3 regions of the Nodularia sp. LEGE 04288 genome follow, and region 1 is predicted to be linked to each of the others. Evidence: predicted binding sites of a transcription regulator. Region 1 holds the regulator's gene; each other region holds the start of a gene.
The links. Region 1 encodes NtcA, which controls nitrogen genes in cyanobacteria. Its sites were predicted from a motif close to TNTGTANNNNNNNNTACANA; they were not measured.
Positions count from the first base shown of each region.

Region 1 (2,274 bases):
GCACTGGCTTGATTAACGCGAACCACGTTCGCCGCTAAAACTTGATTCCGAACCAGTGCCAGTTTACCTAGACGGAGGTCACGGTATGATTGATAATATTTTTCCAGCCTTGCGACTTCTTGTTCTAAATAATTCTGTTGTTTTTCCAATTCTTTGAGGCGAGATTCCCTGGTGGCAATTACTTGTTCTCGCGAAGCAATTTCTTGATTGCGTTGTTTAATCAATCCATCAAGTTGGGCAATTTTGCGATCGCGCTGGTTAATAGCTGTTTTCGCTTCGTCAATAGCTGTTTTAGCTTCCGCATACAATCGTTCCCTTTCTGCCCTCAGTTCTTCAATAGCCCCCTGCAATGTCTCTCTTTGATCATAAACGCTTTGCAGTTCAGTTAAGGCTTGTTGATACTGACTGACGACTTCACCTAGCTGTCCTTGAGTACGTTGAAGTTGAGTTTGTGTTGCCAGTTGTTTAGCATTGGCGGCTTGCAAGGATTTATTAATTACCTGTAAGTCTTGCTGTGCTTGAGTTTTTTCACTTCTTGCTGTGCTTAACTCAGACTCAACCTGACTTTTGGCAGTTTCCGCAATTTTGAGTTGTTCCCGCTGCTCTCTGAGGTCTCTTTGAATATCTTCTAGCTCAAACACCCCTTGGCGCAATCCTTCATCAGCAGCAAATAAGATGCCTAATGTTGATGCTGAAATTAATCCGCCAGTAAAGATAGTTACCAATACAGCGGTTTTTTTGGGGCGGAGGTTAAACAGTGAGAGGCGTGCTTTGCCAACTCGTGTGCCAATGCGATCGCCCACGGTGGCAATTACGCCCCCCAAAATTAAAATTGCTACGATCAGGATGTACCCGGTGGTCATCTTCAGCTACCGTTCACGTAGTGTGCCGGAGGCATAATGCTTCCAGATACAGCCTACTACTTTCATTGATTATCTTGTGGAGAGTGGAATATTGGCAATAGCTGAAACTACTCAAGATTTTAGATTTACCTCCAGCTATGGTGGTCATCTGCAAAAACACAACACGCGCCACTCCACCTCCCCAATTGCTTTTAAGTGAACTGCCTACTTAAGGTAACAGGTTTATGCACAGTAATCTTCTTTTTATGGATAGAAATCATCTCTTTCTCACGCAAATCTCCCAATAACCTGGTCACCGTTACCCTAGTAGAACCAATTGCTTCTGCGATCGCCTGATGAGATAGCTTCAGATCAATCGTAATCCCATCTGCACAAGGAACCCCAAAATCACGACAAAGAATTAACAAAAAACTCACCAATCTCGAACCCATATCACGGTGAGCCAAGGTTTCAATCATCATCTCTGTTTGTAAAATCCGCGAAGATAGGCCTCGCAGCATCAACATCGATAATTCGGGATTTTCCTTAAACGCTTGCTCCACCTGTTCAATTGGCGCAGACAGTAACTCTACAGACGTAAATGCCACCGCATGATAGAATCTATCTGACTTATTTCCTGTCAGTAATGACAACACACCAAAAACACTATTTTCCCGCAGCAGTGCTACCGTTATTTCCTCTCCTGCCTCGTACACCCTGGAAAGTTTCACAGCACCCTTCAAAAGAAAATAAACTCGTTCAGCAGGATCGCCGGGAAAAAATATTGTTTTATTGCGTTCAAACGTTTCTACAACTGGAGGAAATGCTCCGGTCGCCATCTGACGAAATACATTTGCTAGGGCTTTATCTTGTGTCACAATCATCTCCCTTCCCCTACCCAATGCCGGAAAAACAAAAACTGATTACCTAAGAATACACCTGAAAAATCAATAAAGCACCGTCAACCTTTCTGTGCATTCCTATACTCAAACGCATAACTTCATAGTTATTTGTTCATAATGATACATAATTTCTCATGTTTTTAGCGAGTAGTTGTTATAAGTACTGGCACAGTTGTGGTCATCAGGTTTTTTCGCAAAAAATTCACGATATCTTGAGAATATCTTCAGGATTGTCTGGAGAAACTTTTCAGAAAATAGTCTCCCTGATGATCATTTTCGCAAATTATGTGCAGAACCAAGACAAACTCGCCTCAGATTCTAGTATGCTCCTAATGATTGATCTTATTCACAATTTCTATGCTGAATCTGACTGGAAAAAACGCCTTAGTTACAGGGATTGCCAACAACCGCTCCATTGCCTGGGGGATTGCTCAACAACTGCACAAAGCCGGAGCTAACTTGGGTATTACCTACCTACCAGATGAGCGCGGCAAAATGGAAAAAAAAGTAGCGGAATTGGTAGAGCCTCT
Region 1 is NZ_CAWQOY010000031.1:716-2,989, reverse strand. It holds gene AACX33_RS02640 (DUF3084 domain-containing protein) at 1-863, opposite strand, end outside; gene ntcA (global nitrogen regulator NtcA) at 1,055-1,726, opposite strand; gene fabI (enoyl-ACP reductase FabI) at 2,102-2,274, shown strand, end outside.

Region 2 (2,274 bases), on a different contig from region 1:
ATAAATAATCCCAGTTCCTTACCAAGTTTACGGTGATCTCTTCGTAACGCTTCTTCTTTGCGCCGCTTATACTCAGCCAGTTGTTCTGGAGTTTCCCACGCAGTCGCATAGATGCGTTGTAACTGCGCCTTGGTTTCATCCCCACGCCAATAAGCACCGGCTACACTTTCTAATTCAATAGCTTTGGGGTTTAATTCGCTGGTATTTTCTACATGAGGTCCCGCGCACAAATCCCACCATTCATTCCCCAGATGGTAAATTGTGATCGGTTCTTGTTTAATATCTCCCAGGATTTCGAGTTTGTAAGGTTCCTGAATTGCTGAAATCCTTTTTTCGGCTTCTTCCCGGCTGACTTCTTCGCGCAGAACTGGTAATTTGCGATTAATAATCTTCACCATCTCTTTCTTGATGGCTTTCAAATCATTTTCGCTAAATGGTTCTGGACTATCGAAGTCGTAGTAAAAACCGTTTTCAATCCAGGGACCGATTGTAACTTGCGCTTTAGGAAACAGCTTTTGTACCGCCATTGCCATTACATGGGAAGCTGTGTGGCGAATCTGCTTTAATGTTTCCGATTCGCTGGTACGAGGTAAATAAATTTTTTCAGGTTGTTCTGATGGATTGAGAGTTGAATTTGGCGACATCGGCTGCTGAACCATTAGCGAAGTGATTACAAAAAGATAATTTTAGTAGTTGAAAGTCAGAAAAATCTACCCAGGGATTGGGAAGAGGCAGGGGGCAGGGGGGAAAAAAACTTACTCAGCACTTTCCAGTCTGCTTCAAATATAACGAGTTTACTGACTTTCATTACTGCCAAGTTAACTTTAATATTTCTCTGGAATCAACCCTTTTCTCATAAATCGCCACAAATGAGTGTTAAGGACTCAGTTTCCAACTAAGAAATTATGCACTGTTGGCTGAAGATACTTACGGTGAGATACGCTCATGCTTTGCCGAAAATACTTTATATCTGGATAGCTTTTTTTCTATTCTCAATTTTAGATAAACCTTACGGCAATAATGATTATAGTCTATTTCGTAGCCATGATTACAGATTTTTCCACAATCTATCTGAGGAAAGAGGATAGAATTATGTTAAAAATTGTAAAAAACGTTAATATTAGTGGAGAAGTTAGCAATATACTTTTTATTTATGCGAGACTCGAATTTACCAGGGGCTGAGATGCTGAAAACGGTATTAGAACCTCTGCTGGAGGATTTTAATTATTGGTTTGCGCGATCGCGTGAATTGTTGGAAACCGGGCAACTCTCATTTATGAGTCACGAAGAGCAATCAGATTTACTTTTGCGAGTCAAGCAAGCGCAAGATGAACTAAACGCAGCAAAGATGCTATTTACCGCCACGGATGGACAAGTCGGGATTGAAATGACCACCTTAATACCTTGGCACCGCTTGGTAACAGAATGCTGGAATCTATCAATGCGCTCTCGTCAGGCACATTCAGTCTCAGATTTTGCTGCTGGTTGATTTCAGCAGACTGGATTGGCATCAGAACAAGACACTATACAAGTCGCATTAAAGATTCAAATTCCTTAACATTATTTTTATTAACAAATAATGTGTCCCATGTTACTTTAGTTTGAATAGATTAACAAATTTTTCCATAAAAGTATAAACGCGCCAAGCGTGCGTTAGATATTCATCTTCGCCGGATCTGACAATATAGGCGAAGCAAAAGGTTACCGAATAAAGTTTTAAAACTTGCTGCTCTTAGAGGAAAATCCGATGTTACACCTACTTTACATTCTGGCTTTTACAATTCTTGCTTCTTTAGCCGTTGCTAACTTAATCCGCAACTTGATTATGTTCAGTTTTGATCGAGAGCGAGTTTATCCAGGTAAATATTCATCAACCGATAATCAAGGCTATCTCTCTTCCAGAAAACAATTTATTCCCCACCCAGAATTATTAGACAACGCGGGTAACTTAATTAAAGAACCTTTGTTAGTCATGCGTTCCGTCAACGTTGAAGATGCTCGTCAACAGTTAGATGCTCTTTATGAATCTTCTCCAGGACACAAAAGCGACCGTCAAGAAGAAGGTTAATTTTCGACAGTCATAATTTAGTATTTGTAGCATTGGGGGTTGAGCATTAATTGTTCAACCCCTATAACTACTGAAATTACTCCTGAACATGAGCTTTAGATTTGGGAAACCAGTTTTCATCATAGGGGTCTAAATATAATTAAACCCCTAAAATTTTGTTACCTATTCCCTGGTTACGCTTCAATAACCACCCGGAGATTACCCCG
Region 2 is NZ_CAWQOY010000130.1:5,332-7,605, reverse strand. It holds gene thrS (threonine--tRNA ligase) at 1-659, opposite strand, end outside; gene AACX33_RS17710 (DUF2605 domain-containing protein) at 1,154-1,489, shown strand; gene AACX33_RS17705 (DUF2973 domain-containing protein) at 1,748-2,068, shown strand; gene AACX33_RS17700 (amylo-alpha-1,6-glucosidase) at 2,242-2,274, opposite strand, start outside.
Region 2: a site for NtcA is predicted at 1,036-1,055, ahead of AACX33_RS17710 (DUF2605 domain-containing protein). Genes of this name have one in related genera too.

Region 3 (2,274 bases), on a different contig from region 1:
TTTTTTTGGTTGCCAACGACATTAAAGGCATCAAATTTCAGTCCATAGGACGTACTGAAGCACGAATGTTGTTAGAAAATCGCTTGCGTACTCTGCGCCGCAGTGGTCAATCCCAGGAGTACGAGCAACTTCAGAGTGTTTTCCAACGCACATTCCAATGACCAGTTCCATTCGCGAACATATCACCACCATTTCGGCTTCACTACCAGCTTCAGTCCGGTTGATTGCTGTGAGCAAGACATTTCCGACTGAGGCCATTCGGGCTGCTTATGAAGCTGGAATTCGGGATTTTGGCGAGAACCGTATCCAAGAAGCTGCCAGTAAACAAGCCGAGTTACAAGACTTACCGGATATTACCTGGCACTTTATTGGACGGTTGCAAAGTAATAAAGCCAAAAAAGCCCTGGAATTATTTGATTGGATTCACTCAGTGGACAATTTAAAACTGGCGCAGCGCTTAAATGAATTGGCGCAAGAGCTAGGAGTTAGTCCTCAAGTTTGTCTACAAGTGAAAATTCTTCCTGACCCCAATAAGTCGGGTTGGAGTGTCCCAGAACTATTAGTTGACTTAGCTGAACTCAACCAATGTAAAAATTTACAAATTCAGGGTTTGATGACAATTCCGCCTTTAGGATTGAATGATGCTGAAATAATTGATGTGTTTAATAATACAGGCAAATTGGCAACAGAAATCCAGAAACAAAACTGGTCTCACCTGAAAATGTCGGAACTTTCAATGGGTATGTCAGGAGACTACCAACTGGCAGTGCAAGCTGGAGCAACGATGGTAAGATTAGGAACCGTCTTATTTGGTAAGCGCACTTAAGGTATGACTAATCAAAAAAATCGGCGGGGGGATATGCCTAACGGCAGGCTTCGCCCACAATCGGAGATGAGTGAATTTTGGGTTCTGGTATCAATAATACTAGGGATGGAATACAGAGAGATTTATAATATTACTGGTATTGTATTATACTAATTAATTAGGATTGACCCTGGTGACGGCCAATAAAAAAGCGGGGTACAGTCATCTTTATATCAAACAATCATTGGTCTATAATCTTGACTCATTATTGTGTCTGAGTTAATCTACAGGCGTTCCCCAAAATCTTAATTCATCAACCCTAGTTGTAACAGAAGCTACAAACAGCGATAAAATTACTAAATTGTCTGACTTTTGTAGCGATCAAATCTGGCTACATTAACTCATAGCCAAAGCAATCAGGGTAAATTCTATCAGGAGCATAACAATGAACAACATATTTAGTAAACTCCGAGACTTTGTAGGTCTCAATGAGCAAGTGGAATACGAGTACTACGAAGAAGAAGCCGATACAGATGCTGGTAACTACCAAAACCTGTATCAAGAACAAAATCCCCAACCAGCACCAACAACAGCAGCAGCAGAAGCCACGGCTCAAAATCGACGCTGGCGGGAACCCATGACTACAATGGGTGATGATGTAGCATCAGGATCAAAGTCTACGATGGGAAACGTGATTAGTATGCCAGGAGCAATTAACGGGATTTCAGAAGTGTTAGTACTTGAGCCGCGTACATTTGAAGAAATGCCCCAGGCAATTCAAGCACTCAGAGAGCGGAAGTCAGTTGTTTTAAACTTGACCATCATGGACCCGGATCAAGCACAACGAGCCGTTGATTTTGTCGCTGGTGGAACTTACGCACTCGATGGACATCAAGAGCGCATCGGAGAAAGCATCTTTTTGTTTACGCCTAGTTGTGTGCAAGTTAGCACCCAAGGTGGAGTTATTCATGAAGTACCACAAACACCCGTTCGTCCTTCACGTCCCGCAAGTAGTCAAAATCAAGCCTGGGGCAACGACGTTAACCGGATGGTCCAGTAACATTAAATTAGTCAAAAGTTCAGCCACCAAAATTTTTGATGATTTTACGAGCGGGTTTAATAAAACATGGTATCGTACCATAGATTAATGGGTTAAACCTGCTCTTATTGACTATTGACTATATAACTTAATGACTATTAAATTTGGCTTAATTGGTGGCGGAGTCATGGGAGAAGCGTTGTTATCCCGCCTGATTGCGCGGGAAATTTATCAACCATCGGAGGTGATAGTCAGCGAACCCCTAGCGACACGCCAAAGTTATTTGCGACAAAAATATAATGTAACTGTAACTACAGATAATGGTCTGGTATTTACACAAGCAAGTGAAGTAGTATTTTTAGCAATAAAACCACAGGTATTCAGTGCGATCGCACAAGAATTAGCAGACGTTCTGACTATCCAAATATCG
Region 3 is NZ_CAWQOY010000115.1:562-2,835, reverse strand. It holds gene pipX (transcriptional coactivator PipX) at 1-161, shown strand, start outside; gene AACX33_RS13735 (YggS family pyridoxal phosphate-dependent enzyme) at 158-826, shown strand; gene AACX33_RS13730 (cell division protein SepF) at 1,251-1,865, shown strand; gene proC (pyrroline-5-carboxylate reductase) at 1,996-2,274, shown strand, end outside.
Region 3: a site for NtcA is predicted at 1,128-1,147, ahead of AACX33_RS13730 (cell division protein SepF). Genes of this name have one in related genera too.